DNA from 3 places in the Kurthia populi genome. Region 3 is predicted to be linked to each of the others. Evidence: riboswitches for the same ligand, from Rfam matches in the RefSeq annotation. Region 3 holds a riboswitch; each other region holds the start of a gene.
The links. A riboswitch is a leader RNA that binds a small molecule or an ion and turns the genes downstream of it on or off. The one in region 3 is predicted to bind thiamine pyrophosphate.
Positions count from the first base shown of each region.

Region 1: another riboswitch for thiamine pyrophosphate. It lies ahead of thiT (energy-coupled thiamine transporter ThiT); the one in region 3 lies ahead of ACFSY7_RS14030 (ABC transporter ATP-binding protein).
Region 2: another riboswitch for thiamine pyrophosphate. It lies ahead of tenA (thiaminase II); the one in region 3 lies ahead of ACFSY7_RS14030 (ABC transporter ATP-binding protein).

Region 1 is NZ_JBHUOR010000117.1:1,542-6,548, forward strand. It holds gene ACFSY7_RS13230 (aminopeptidase) at 153-1,382, shown strand; gene ACFSY7_RS13235 (hypothetical protein) at 1,538-1,651, opposite strand; TPP riboswitch at 1,851-1,955, shown strand; gene thiT (energy-coupled thiamine transporter ThiT) at 2,055-2,609, shown strand; gene map (type I methionyl aminopeptidase) at 2,705-3,457, shown strand; gene ACFSY7_RS13250 (tryptophan-rich sensory protein) at 3,497-4,243, opposite strand; gene ACFSY7_RS13255 (polyphosphate kinase 2 family protein) at 4,400-5,007, shown strand, end outside.
Region 2 is NZ_JBHUOR010000104.1:914-5,920, reverse strand. It holds gene ACFSY7_RS11905 (SH3 domain-containing protein) at 1-123, opposite strand, end outside; gene thiE (thiamine phosphate synthase) at 172-798, opposite strand; gene thiD (bifunctional hydroxymethylpyrimidine kinase/phosphomethylpyrimidine kinase) at 788-1,600, opposite strand; gene thiM (hydroxyethylthiazole kinase) at 1,597-2,331, opposite strand; gene tenA (thiaminase II) at 2,318-3,001, opposite strand; TPP riboswitch at 3,064-3,162, opposite strand; TPP riboswitch at 3,212-3,310, opposite strand; gene ACFSY7_RS11880 (SH3 domain-containing protein) at 3,384-3,890, opposite strand; gene ACFSY7_RS11875 (SH3 domain-containing protein) at 3,903-4,607, opposite strand; gene ACFSY7_RS11870 (SH3 domain-containing protein) at 4,627-5,007, opposite strand, start outside.
Region 3 is NZ_JBHUOR010000122.1:9,497-14,503, reverse strand. It holds gene ACFSY7_RS14040 (ABC transporter substrate-binding protein) at 94-1,098, opposite strand; gene ACFSY7_RS14035 (ABC transporter permease) at 1,095-1,838, opposite strand; gene ACFSY7_RS14030 (ABC transporter ATP-binding protein) at 1,835-2,509, opposite strand; TPP riboswitch at 2,574-2,665, opposite strand; TPP riboswitch at 2,716-2,823, opposite strand; gene ACFSY7_RS14025 (sensor histidine kinase) at 2,936-4,198, opposite strand; gene ACFSY7_RS14020 (response regulator transcription factor) at 4,201-4,860, opposite strand; gene ACFSY7_RS14015 (hypothetical protein) at 4,967-5,007, shown strand, end outside.

The DNA.
Region 1 (5,007 bases), on a different contig from region 3:
AAAAATGATGAAGGTAAACGCTCATATAAAAAGAACGGCGAAGAAAATCGCTCATTCAAAAAGTATGATAACGAAGGTACTCGTAGCGGCTCATACAAAAAGAATGATGGCAGCAAACGTCCATATAAAAAACGCTAAGGGGTCGATTAATGATGACATTCGAAGAAAAATTAGCTCAATTTGCTGAGCTTGCTGTAAAAGTAGGGACAAACATTCAGCAAGGTCAAACGCTTTTAATTAACACAACAGTGGATACAATCGAGTTTACTCGTTTAGTTGTGAAAGAAGCATATAAAGCTGGCGCAGCACGCGTAACCGTGAACTACTCAGATGATGTAGTCGCACGACAATTATTTGAAAATGCATCAGTAGAAGAGTTTGAAAAATTCCCTCGTTGGATTACAGAGCAACGTGATGAGTTGATTGAACGTGGTGGCGCACTTCTTTGGATTGATGCAGCAGATCCAGACTTAATGGCTGGCATCCCTGTTGAAAAAATTTCAGCAAACCAAAAAGCGTCAGGTAAAGCATTAGAAAACTATCGTGATGCTGTAATGAATGATAAAATCGCATGGTCAATCATTGCGATTCCGTCGAAAAAATGGGCAGCGAAAGTATTCCCTGAATTACCTGAAGAAGAACAAGTTCCTGCAATGTGGGAAGCAATCTTCAAAACGGTACGTATCGGTGAAGGTAGCGCCGTTGAAAACTGGCAAGCTCACTTGAAAAACTTACATGTGCGCGGTGATTTAATGAATGAAAAGCATTTTGCTAAATTACATTACACAGCGCCAGGTACGGATTTAATTGTTGGCTTACCAGACAAACACATTTGGGCAACTGGCTCTAGTAAAACACCACAAGGCACTGAATTCGTCGCAAATATGCCAACAGAGGAAGTCTTTACATTGCCATCTAAATACGATGTAAACGGCTATGTGTCATCAACAAAACCACTTGTCTATCAAGGGAATATTATCGACAACTTCAAATTAACTTTTGAAAATGGCGTGATTGTGAAAGCAGAGGCACAGCAAGGTGAGGAATTATTAAATGAGTTGATTAAAGCGGATGAAGGCTCTAAATACATTGGTGAAATCGCACTTGTACCACATGAATCACCAATTTCAGCATCTGGCTTACTTTATTACAACACATTATTTGATGAAAATGCATCCAATCATATCGCAATTGGTGCAGCATATCCAACTTGTTATGAGGGTGGTAGCGAGCTATCTGAAGAGGAAATGGATAAAGCAGGCATCAATGTTTCAATTACACATGAAGACTTTATGGTCGGTAGTGCGGAAATGGACATCGATGGCATCCATGCAGACGGGACAGTAGAAGCTGTATTCCGTAAAGGTGCTTGGGCATTTTAATAAAAAGAAAATAGACTTTGACATACATCTAAAAATAACCGCTCCTATGAGCATAAGAAAAACCGGAACCGCGCTATGGCGCAGTTCCGGTTTTTCGTTGTGAACGCTAAAAAAGAAACATGACGTGTTTTGTCCCAGTCTCTTTTTAAATGTCCTTAACGGCGATTTGTAGATTGTGACGCTTTTTTATTATTTAATACTTTTTTCACGATTGGATAAACGACAGGTGCTAATTTAACAGCTGTGCTAATTACTTTTTTTAAGTTCATTATGCATAACCTCACTTTTTAGTAGTTAGTATAGTATTACCGTTGTTGAATTTCTTTAAACGTACAGTACTTTAATTGCTTGTACAATATTGTGAATAAACGGTTCATCTTATTTACGGAAGCGCGTGTGAAAAGTTTCAAAAAGGTTGAAAGCTTGAGCATTTTTCCGTACAATAGGGTTGTTCAATAAACGAGATGTAACAACCACAAGGGGAGCTATTAAAATAGCTGAGAGTGAAGTGCGACTTCTAACCCTTAGAACCTGTAAGTTAATGCTTGCGAAGGAATGTGGATAGACAGCTGACGCTATGCGATGTCAGGGATCTTTCCCTGGCATCGCTTTTTTCATATCTATCTAATCCAACTGGTTTGATTTGTACATCAACATTGGAGGTTGAAGGGATTGAACAGTAAAAATTTATTAATGATGGTCGAAATCGCCATTTTCGCGGCCATCGGTATTATTTTAGATAAGCTGACATTTAGCTTATGGCCACAGGGCGGCTCGATTAGTCTTGTGATGGTGCCAATCGTCATTATGGCGTTTCGCTGGGGCACAGTGGCAGGGCTTGTGACGGGCTTATTAATCGGTACGATGAATGCGATGTTTGGCGGCTTTATTTTAACACCGCTACAAGGCTTTATTGATTACTTCTTTGCGTTTACTGTAGTAGGGCTTGCAGGGCTTTTACGTCCACTTGTTACACGTGCCCAAACAGCGAGTGAGAAGGCCTTGTACATTACAATAGGGACGATTATCGGCGGTTTAATTCGCTATGTAGCTCATGCAACAGCTGGCTATGTATTCTTCTCTGAATATGCGGGTGACCAAAATCCACTAATTTATACGATTGTCTATAATGGTTCGTACATGGTGCCAGCCATTATTTTAACGGCAGCGATTGTTAGTCTACTCATGACAAAGGCACCGAAACTATTGGAGCCTAAAAAACGATAAAGAAACGAAGGAACTGAATTAATTCAGTTCCTTTTTCGTCATGAAAAAAGTGTGATATAGTAGAAGAAGATTCAATATAAAGGAGATCTTGAACGATGATTGTGAAAACGCAAGAAGAATTTGATGCGTTAATGAAAGCAGGCCGTGCAATGGCTGAAATTCGTGACGCCCTTAAAAATGCGACAAAACCTGGTGTGACAACAAAAGAATTAGATGAATTAGCTGGTAAATTATTCGAAGAAAAAGGTGCTGTATCAGGCCCTAAAGCAGAATATGACTTCCCAGGTTATACATGTATTAGTGTAAATGAATGTGTTGCCCATGGTATTCCGGACAACCGTAAACTACAAGAAGGCGATATGATTAACATTGATGTATCAGGCCATGTAGACGGTTTCTATGCAGATACAGGTGTATCATTTGTTGTAGGCGATGTTGAAAAACCAGAACTTCAAATCCTTTGCGATGTGGCTCAAAGCTCATTTGACCGCGCAATGGCAAAAATTAAACCAGGTGCGCGCTTGAACCAAATCGGTAAAGCTGTAGAACGTGAAGCACATGATAAAGGTTTAAAAGTAATCATGAACTTAACAGGCCATGGTGTAGGTCATTCATTACATGAAGAACCTCAATACGTTTTAAACTACTATGATGCATGGGATGCAACAATGATGAAAGAAGGCATGGTTTTCGCTGTAGAACCATTCATTTCTCAAGCTGCTGAAAACATCGTAGAGGGCACAGATGGCTGGGCATTCTTAACACCAGATAAATCATTTGTTGCACAATTAGAACATACAGTTATCGTAACGAAAAATGGTCCTGTATTAACAACAAAAATCGATTAATTTCAATAAAAAAAGACTGTAGCGGAAGCGTTTCTTCTGTTACAGTCTTTTTTTATTTGCGTTAGATGGCAAACGTTTGCGTATGAAAATGATCCCAACAATCAAGACGCCGCTTAAAAATAATGCAGCTGTTGTGACAAGCAATTCATTGAAAGTATTAGCAATGGCTACACCAATTAAAAACCAAATGAATACAGCGGGAAAGGCGGCGTCATAAAGATGGAAGCGGATTGCGAGTGCAAGTGCGGCTGCACACGTTAACAATACAACAGCCCATAGCTGACGACTAAGGCCAAAATCAATGAGGTTATTCGAAATAAACAGGAAGCCGATAGTTAAAAAAGTGAGGAATGCTATAGCAGCAAATGCAATTGAAATTGGCAGGCGTCCATTCATTTTATTCTCTGTTAATGGGTAGGTTAAATACAGTATGAATAAGCAGATAGAGATCACAGCTAGTGCCGCAAGTGCAAGAATAAATTGCTCATAATGCCATAAATTAATCCAAACGATAAATACAATCGAGCTTATCGCAAATAAAATGGCTTGCGTGAGTGTTAGTGCAGAAGCTGTATGGCGCTTTTGCCATTGCGCAAAAACCCAATAAGCGAGTAATATCAAAGCGCCTGGGAATAGCCAATAAACGTATAGAGCTGGAAACATTAATATTTTATAACTGTAGGCCAGTTCAAGTGCCGTATGATTGTTGAGTGGTAGTGCATAAGCAGATAAGCTGGCGATAAATAAAGCGATGAACGCCAACAGAACAATTAAAAATCTGCCCAATGATAACCCCTCCTAAAAATAAAGATATACGTATTAGTATACCTCATGAATCGCGTGCAACAATTTTCATTTCTGTGAACATTCTTCGAACATACGCATATATTGCGCTTTAGCACTGCATAGCTGTAAAATATATGTAATCTACTAAAGGGAGCGATGAAGTTGGTACAAAAAATTGACAAGCTAGATTTATCGAAAAAGTTGAGTGACCAAATTTCGTATAAAAAGGAATTAAAGAAGCTACAATATGAAATGTTGAACATTCAACAGTTTTTATTTAAGCATGATATTGGCTTAATTTTAGGCTTTGAAGGAATGGATGCAGCTGGTAAAGGTGGCGCCATCAAACGACTAACAGAGCGTCTTGACCCACGTGGTTATATCGTACATCCGATTGCTGCACCAACACCAGAGGAATTGAAATACAATCATTTACAACGTTTTTGGAATCGACTACCTGCAAGAGGTCAAATCGGTATTTTTGACCGCACATGGTATGGTCGTGTGCTCGTTGAACGTATTGAGGGCTTTGCGAAGAAAAAAGAATGGAAACGTGCCTACGAAGAATTAAATCAGTTTGAAAAAGTGCTAACAGATGATAATTATATTGTGTTAAAATTTTGGGTGCAGATTTCAGAGGAAGAGCAACTTCAACGTTTTAAAGACCGTAAAGAAGATCCGTATAAGCAATGGAAATTAACAGATGAGGATTGGCGCAATCGTGAAAAATGGCCTTTATACGTAGAAGCTGCTGATGAAATGTT
Region 2 (5,007 bases), on a different contig from region 3:
TGCTTCATAGCCGGTTCCTGGACCACTGCGAACATAGACAGGATTTTTCGCTACATAGTTTGTCATAAGCTGTTCTTTAAAACAGTCTGTCACAATGTCTGATAACGTTTGCCTATTAGCCATTTAAATCCTCCTAGATTTACGTCATTAAGAAATAGACGCAATAGGACATTAAATAGTTTCACCTTTTAATTGTTTAACGGTTTGCTGTATGTCTGAGCTGTGACAAATTGCTGAAATAACGGCTACCCCGTCCACACCCGTTGCTAAAACAGGCGCTACATTCGATGCTTCAATACCGCCAATCGCAACAATCGGACATTCAGGAAATTGCTCGTGCATGGCTTTTGGAAATGCTGTATGACAGGGTACTTTGGCATCCGCTTTTGAAGACGTGGCATAAATAGGTCCAATGCCGACATACGCACAGCCCCCATCAATCGCCGTAGCCATTTCATCAGCCGTATGCACCGATACTCCGATAAAACCTTTAAATTGTGCTTTTGCAATTTGTAGCTGTGCATCATCCTGGCCGATATGAAGACCATCCGCTTCTAGTAAAACAGCGAGGGCCACATCATCATTAATGACAAACGGCACATTATACTGTGTACATAAAGCCTGACATTGCCTTGCAAATTGAATATACGCCTCCCCCTTCAGCGCATAAGAACCTTTTTCCCGGAGCTGAAACATCGTAATACCCGCAGCAAGTGCCTCTTCTAGCGTTTGTAGAGGTGCCTTCACACAATTTTCCGTTCCCATAATAAAATATACCGCTAAATCACTACGCTTCATCGACGAACACCTCACAGTCATAGCGATTATAGGCAAAATGATTGGTCGGTCCATGACCATGTCCAATGCCTAGCGGATGTACGATAGCAGCTTGAATAAAGCGTTTCGCTTCAATAATGGCTTCCTTTAGCTCTTGTCCATTCGCTAGCCCTGCTGTAATGGCTGCTGAAAACGTGCAGCCTGTGCCATGCGTGGCCTTCGTATCAATACGTGGCGTCGTCATCGTAAAAACAGAGCCATCTTCTAAAAACACTGTATCTACCGCATCCACTCCGCTTAAATGACCACCCTTCATGACAATATTTTTTGCACCAAGCGCCATTAATCGCTGTGCTGCTTGTGCTACATCACTAGCTGTAGTGATCGTCATACCAGCGAGCACCTCTGCCTCTGGAATATTTGGTGTACAAACTGTCGCGACCGGCAATAAAACTTCCTTCATTGTTTGAACAGCCTGTTGCGCTAATAATGTCGCGCCGCCTTTCGCAATCATCACGGGATCGACGACAAGTGGGATATGTTGCTGTTGCATAGTTGCTGCCACCACGTCAATAATAGCGGGTGAAAATAGCATGCCCGTTTTCGCGGCTGTTATCTCAAAATCTTCAAATAATGCATGCAACTGTGCTGCAACAAATGCGGGCTCTGCTGCCATAATATCATGCACACCAAGTGTATTTTGTGCCGTCAATGCCGTAATCGCCGACGTGCCAAAGACGCCTAACTCCTGAAATGTTTTTAAGTCGGCTTGAATCCCTGCTCCGCCACCGCTATCTGATCCTGCAATTGTTAATGCAATCATGCTAATCCCTCCGAAATATGATGTAAGGCATCTAAAAAGCCCATTTGAAATGAGCCCGTTGCTTTAGGTCCGACGATGGTAGCCGCCTGCTTATACTGTTGTAATGTTTCCAAAAGAGAAGCTTCTGCACCAAGTGTTGCTGCACATACTGCACTAAGTAAGCAGCCAGTTCCTGTAACAAAGGTTGCTTCGACAACGCCCCCAGAAATACGATAAACCTTCCCTTGCTCGATTAAAACATCAGTTGCACCGGTAATAATGACGGCACATTGATAATCTTTTGCGAACTTGGATGCTGCTGCAATGACATCCATATTCCCCTCACCACTATCCACACCCTTTGCCTGCCACTGGGCGCCTGTAAGAGCCGCTAATTCTCCAGCATTACAACGCAATAAATCAATGTTCACTTGCGCTAAAAGTTGCTTTACAAACTGTTTGCGAAATGGCGTAGCGCCAACACCTACTGGGTCGAGTACAACTGGAACTTGTTGCGTATTTGCTGCTTTTCCAGCAGTCACCATCGCCTCCATCGTGCGCTCATTTAATGTGCCAATATTAAGTAATAATGCATCACTTACACGTACCATATCCGCTACCTCCTCGACGGCATCCGCCATCACAGGAGAAGCACCCATCGCAAGCAACCCATTTGCCGTAAAATTCGCTACGACATAGTTCGTTATACAATGGACAAGCGGTGCTTTTTTTCGAATATTAACGAGTGACATAGCGCATAACCTCCTGCTCCCAGTTTTCAGCCGTCCATGGCATTTCCCAGAACTTCCACTCATAGTAGCAGCTCTTTTTAAAATGCTGCTTAAATAATGAGATTTTATGCGGTTGCTGTTGTGCATAGTGATTCATTAACGCTAATTGTTGCTTAATATTCTCGTTCATATCGTCAGAGCTATAAAGCGCAAGCCACTGTTCATACAGCGCGACGCCTGGCTTCGCATCTTTAAAACGATTGCCAATTTCTAAATAGAGCCATGGACATGGGAACATCGCTGCGAATGCTTCTGCCGCATCTCCGTTATAGGCCGCATTGTACATATGACTCACATAGTTATACGCAGATGGCGAAGGTTCAAACGCTTCAAGTTCCGCGTCCGTTACACCTAACTCATGGAACGTTAGACGATGCATCTCAAGTTCTGCAAGTTGAATATTTTGCGCTGCTTGCAAATAATAGAGCGTCTCGTCCGCTTCTGTCGCCTTCGATGCAGCAATGGCCAATACCTTCGTATAGTGTTTTAAATAGAAGGCATCTTGTAGCATATAATACTTAAATTTCTCCAGTGGTAATGTACCGTCCACAATGCCTTGCACAAATGGATGCTCAAAGCTTGCCTCAAAATAAAGTGCATTTTCTTGTCTTACTTCGTCACAAAATGTCATTAAAAAGTCCTCCTCTTGGATGGACGTAGGCAAAAAAAAAGCACGCATCCGAAATAGGAGCGCGCTTTTAAAAAATTGCTCCCTACGTCAGTGTTAACTGTCAGGTTCTAAGGGTCAGGTTTTAACCTTCTCAACACAAATGTGTCCCCCCGCAAATTAAAATAGTGCAATAAAAAAACTCTCCATGACGGAGAGCAAATGTACACAGTAATGATTACGTACATTGCTCCCTACGCCCGTATTAACGGACAGGTTCTAAGGGTCAGGCTTTAACCTTCTCAACACATACGTGTCCCCCTGCAATAATTTTAATTATCCTTAGTATAGCATACATTCCAAAAAACGCCATAAAAAATCGGGGCATGATACCCCGCAAAGTTGCTTAGTGATAAATATATGTGTAAGCTGAGCTCACATACCCAACTTTTCCTTTATAATAAATTTTGTACCAAAAACCATCACGGAAATCGATCACTTTAAATGCTGCACGAGATGGCATTTTACCAATAATTTTATACCCTGTGCTTGGTCCAGAACGCATATTAAGATTCACACCTTTTGCCGTTGTCACAAAGCCTGTTCCCATATGAATTGGCTCTTTTGCGACATACGCTTTATGCACATAACGTTTTGTACCTTTATATGAAATTTGATACCATGTTGTCGCATAGCTTCGAAGCACTTGAATGGCATCATTTTCATTAAATTGCCCAACAACGCGGTATTTCTTACTTGGTCCTGTACGGATATTTAAATGATCCGTTGTTGAATACATCGTACTAATTGCTTGCGCGTGTTGAACAGTTGAGGGTTGCGCGGCATATGTTAGCCCAAATGCCGACTCTGCTAAACCTGCTGCAATTGTCCACTTTACCCATTTTGATGTCATGATGTCTCACCCCTATTTTTTCGTTACATAAGCGGCTGATACATAACCAATTTCCCCACGGTGATACACTTGATACCATTTCGATGTTGTTTTTTCTAATACTTGTACGCGGTCTTTATTATATAAGGCCCCCACTTGTCGATAGCCGACACCTGGCCCTGTTCGTACAGTCAGTGTATCATCTGCCGGCACACGCACCATATACCACGGAGGCGCTACCGTATATCCCTTATTCACAAAGCCAAACTGTCCTTTATACCAAACCTGTAGCCAGTTGCCAAATGACTTCGTACTTGTTACATAGAGTGGCTTTGTATGCGCTACCGCACCAATCACTTTATAGCCGACACCTGGCCCTGTTCGCATATTTAGTGTATCTCCCGGTGTATAGACCTTCACAGCTTTTACGAAATAGGGCGTTACGCTAACATATTCTTTTTGGACATATCCTTTTTGGCTGTCAATGTGCACCTCATAATAATCACGATTATATGACTTTAAAATATGCACGGGGTTATTTAGTGTATAGGTTCCTACCACTTTACTTGTAATGGCTGGCTTTTCAAATGCTTTTAAGCCATTGTATTGTGCATATTTTATCGTTATTTGCTGTACTGCTTGTGCCATAAATTGTGGCTCTGCTAGTACACTCACCCCCAGAGCTGAAAATGCGAAACCCGCTGCCATCAACCATTTTTTTAAAAGGGCTCTGGCCATCACTACTCCTCCTCACGATTTAGTATGGGAAAGGGGTTAAATATTTTGCATTAACATAGCCAATTTTGCCATCTGCATATGCCACTGCAAACCATCTACTACTCTCGACATTTACTGCGTATAGCACCTCATAGTCTGTCAAAGTACGAATCTTTGTATAGGTTGAGCCTGGCCCTGTTCGAAGATAAAGCTTCACGCCTTCTGTTTGAACACTATACGCTGGCAAACGTTCTAAATACGCGGCTGATACATAGCCTACTCGGCTTCCACCACTCCAAATACGGTACCATTTAGAATTCGTTTTATTCAGCATCGCTGCAATAGAGCCGCCTGATTTTTTGAATAAAATGCTATACGACGTGCCTGGTCCACTGCGCACATTTAAATTAGCCCCTCCGGT
Region 3 (5,007 bases):
ATTCTTCCCCACCCTTGCTTTAATTGTCTTATTTCTATACCCGTTTACACACAAAAAAAGCTGGAGATATTTGCCCAGCTTCTTTCAAAGATATTAGTTTAATAAGTTCACAAATAAATCCGTTGGCTGTGGTTTAGTCGTAATCATTTTTTGTTCGCTCATCCAATCAATTTGCTGTTGCCATACATCTGTACTGTCAGATAAAAAGGCAGCTTCTTTTTGCTCCATCGTATTCATTAAAATTTGTAAGCTTTTCTTTTCTACTTTAGGTGATAATGGGAAGTTTTCTTTATCTTGTTTCGCTATTAATAGATTTAATGCTTGTTGTGGATGCTTCTTCATATAAGCGTAGCCTTTCTCAGAAGCACGTAAAAATGCTTTTAGTAGTGCTGGATTTTCTTCAATTGTCTTGTCCCCGGATACAAATAACAGTTCATAATAATTCGGCACCCCATAATCCGCGGGGTTAAACGTACGTGTCGGAAATCCCTTCTCCTCCATTACGGGCACTTCGTGATTAATAAGCGCACCACTAAGCGCATCCACTTTATTCGTAATCAGTGCTGGTACAAGATCAAAGCCTACATCTTGCATCGTCACTTTCTCTGGGTCCCCGCCATCTGCTTTTACCATAGATTTTACATAAGCTTCACTCAGGTCACTTCCTGCATAACCAATTGTTTTTCCTTCTAAATCCTTCGGTGATTGAATCGTCTTTTCTTTATCCAGGACAATAATATGGTTTAATGGCTCGCGTACAATCGGTCCAATTGATTTTACAGGGATGTCCTCATTTGCACGCGCTCGCACAACATCTTGCTGATAATAAATCCCCACCGTTGCTTTGCCGGCAGCAGTCAATGTCAATGGGTCCGTCACATTTTGTGGGTATTGGATGTTTAAGCGAATCCCCTCTTCTTTGAAATAGCCTTTTTCCTCAGCAGCATAAATAAAGCTATGTACAGCATTAGGATACCAATCAAGTACGAGTGTTACCTCTTGTAGCCCATCAGCTGCTGTTTTTTTATCACTACTTCCGCAAGCAGTTACTAGCATCAAACAAACACTTAAAATACATAACATCATTATTTTCTTCATGCTTCTTTCCTCCACGTAATATATTTTTTTTCAATTATTGTCATTATCGTAGCAAAAACAATCGCTAGTAGTGATAACACAACAATCGGTGCAAACACACCTGCCCCATCCATTTGTGTCATCATACGTTTACTAAAGTAACCTAGTCCGGACTGAGCCCCTAACCATTCACCAATCGCAGCACCAATTACCGTCAGCGGAACAGCAATTTTTAAACCCGTAAAAAAGGATGGGATGGCACTTGGTACTTTTAATTTCCAAAATTGTTGCCAACGACTTGCACCGAATGTCTGCAGAAGCTCTAGCTGCCCTTTTTTCACACTGCGCAAGCCATCAAAAGTATTCATCGCAATGGGGAAAAAAGCAATTAGGACGGTCACAAGCACCTTACTCCAAATGCTATAACCAAACCACAGCACAAAAATAGGTGCAAGGGCCGTCGTTGGAATCGTTTGTGAGACGACAAGAAGCGGATAAAAAGCGCGCTCTAGCCAAGCACTAGCATCCATTACTAATGCAAGAGCTATACCTAACACAAGTGAAATAACTAAACCAATCGCAATAATGGCTAATGTCGCCGGTAGATGTATCATGAAGAGTGGCTCTCGTAGTAGCCATATCTTTTCAATAATTTGTCGCGGTGACGGTAAAATATAAGGTGAGGCAATCAAATGTGCAAGCCATTCCCACACGGCTAGTAAAACGAGCATTACAATTAATGGCGGTAGCATTTTTCTCATACCATAGCACCACCAATCTTGGCATAAATTTGTTGTTTTGAGACTGACGAGTCCATGCATTCGAATGCTGCAATTGGCTGTGTTGTCGCCACAAAAATACGATTTGATAAAAACAAAGCTTCATCAATATCATGTGTAATAAAAAGAATGGTCTTTTTTTCTACTTTCACAATATCCTTTAGCCACTGCTGTAAATCCTTGCGTGTAAGCGCATCTAGTGCACTGAATGGTTCATCTAACAACAATACGTCCGCTCCTGTTAAAAGAGTTCGTATAAAGCTTACGCGCTGCTGCATGCCACCTGATAATTCATGTGGCTTTTTATCCTCATAATCCGCTAATCCAAACCGTATAAAAAATTGCTGTGCTTGCCTACGAGCCTCTTTCTTCTTAATCCCCTGACATTCTAAAGGAACAATCGCATTGTCAAGCGCTGTTCGCCATGGCATAAGCTGATGTTGCTGTGGCATATAACCTATTTTTCCAGGTTTTTTAATCACACCCTGCTGTGGTTGCTCAAGTCCTAGTAGTAAACGAAATACCGTACTCTTCCCACAACCACTTGCACCAACAATACTAATAAACTCCTCCGCTTTTATGTGTAGATTTAAGCCACTTAAAATTACCTTCTCATTGTATGAAAAATATACATCTTCCATTGCGACAACCATTATCCATTCCTCCTTCATCACAACAAAAAAGCCATTTCCTATAGGAAATGGCTCTACATGCGTCTGTAAATAGAACCCACTTCCCTTCGTTAGCATTACCTAATTCAAGTCATAAGGGTTTCATCTCAGCCTTTTACAGCACCCCTAGTGGTAAATGAAATTAAAAAACGTCCCATGCCTAGAATTCCGGCATGGGACGTGATCATATGAATCAATCAACGCTTTCCTACGCTAGTACAAACTAGATCAGGTTCAAGGATTAATTCATTGCGTGAATTTCTCGGCTGACAACATCAGCACTCCTAGCATCTTTTTGTATGTGATTATCAAGGAGTATATCACGATAATAATTGAATGACAATGGGTTGCTCAAAAAGGTTTTATTGCTACCATCATTTGTATAATTTTATATTTTAATAAAAAGCTTTATTTAAAAGGGAATATAAGCGTAAAACAAGTACCTACTCCTACTGTACTTGCAACACGAATTTGTCCACCGTGCTGCTCCATAATTGATTTACAAATCGCCAAGCCCAACCCTTCTCCACCAGATTGACGAGCACGGTGCTTATCAATACGATAGAAACGTTCAAAAATATGCGCTAAATGCGCTGATGCGATGCCTTCTCCTTCATCAAGCACTTCTACGGTATAACCATATGTTTTTATCGTCACAGTCGTATTTATAGGACTGTAGCGTATAGCATTTTGAACAAGATTTAAGATTACTTGTTGAATCTTCATGACGTCTACAGAAATCGGTAATGGAGACTGTAGCATATAATGAATCGTATAATTTTCATTCAACATATTTAATATAGGTGCTAGGTCTTCAAGTAAGTCATCAAGTGAAATTTCTTCACATTGTAAGGGTTCTTCACGGTCTAAATGAGCAAGCTGTAATAAATGCTCCGTTAGTTTTGTCATGCGTGTTGCCTGCGTGCGAATCTGCTCAATAGACTGCCGTATTTGTTGTACATTATCTAGTGGTGAACGTAGCAATATTTCTGTAAAACCCTGTATAGAAGTTAATGGCGTTTTTAATTCATGTGATGCATCTGAGACAAATTGCTGCAACATTTGCTGCGTAGCATATTCTTTTTCAAAAGCACTTTGTAGACGGTCTTGCATATGCTGTACAGATTGCTCTAACTCCTTCACTTCAAGTGGCGCATGAGGCACAGCTACTTTGTCATGCATTGTTTCTGCCGACAATTGCCGTACTTGCGTATTTAGTGCATTTAATGGTGCCAATGTTTGCTCAATTATACGCCGGTAAAAAAGGAATGCTATGATAAATAGCACTGCAACCACACTTGTAAAAATCATTAATTGTGTCATCATTAATTCATTTTCCTCATGTAATGGAAAGGAGATTTCAACATGATGCCCTTGTTGTTGCTGCTCAAAAACGCGGGTATCCGTTGTAGCATGATGCGGCCCACGAAGTGCTAAAATTTGCTGTCCATCAATAACCACCTTAGCTGTCGGAAATTGCTGTGCTAAAAAGTGCTGCGATTCCTCCGTCACTTTTTGATCATTGAACTGTATATTTTGTACTGCTCCATCTACTAATTGCTGTTGTTCAACATGCATCGAATATTTAAAAATCGCGCCTAATAAAAGTGCAAGGCAGCCGTACAAAATAATAAAAATAACTACGGTACGCCAAATGAGCTGTTTACGCATACTCATAGGCGTATATCCAATTTGTAGCCAAAGCCACGCACGGTTTGTAACATCGTATGCTCTGTATCTCCGAGCTTTTGTCGTAATGTTTTCATATATACTTCTACAACATTGACGCTACCAAAATAATCATAGCCCCATACCGCGTTCAAAATAGCTTCTTTTGATAATACAGTCTGTGGATGCTCAATAAAATAATGTAATAGCTTATATTCTGTACGTGTTAATTGCAGCGGCTCTCCCTTATAAATAATTAATTTTTGCTTCTCGTCAATTAGTAAAATACTTTCCTCTTGCTGTATATTTACATTACGCAAACGCGCTTGAATTCTAGCTAATAGCTCCTCAAAGCTAAAGGGCTTCGTCATATAATCATCAGCCAATGCATTTAAGCCCTTCACACGATCTTCGACTTCTCCTTTTGCTGATAATAAAATAACTTGGCAGCCCACATGTTTTTTTAATAAATGACACACCTCATAGCCATTCATTCCCGGCATCATAATATCAACAATCGCAACATCTGGCACCGTATTTTTCGCTAATTGAATACCGTTCATACCATCATTTGCAACCGAAACATCATAGTTTTCTGCTTCCAAACCCATTTGCAAAAATTGTGTAATACTCATCTCATCGTCAATAACTAAAATTTTCGTCATCGTACGCCCCCTTTTTTCAGCAAATCTTCAGCTTTCTTTTATTATTTCAACAGCTTCCACCGTTATACTTGGTATATCTACTAACGGAAAGGATGATGGATGCCTTATGACTCGCACACAATTAACTGCTCTTATTAGTGTTTTACC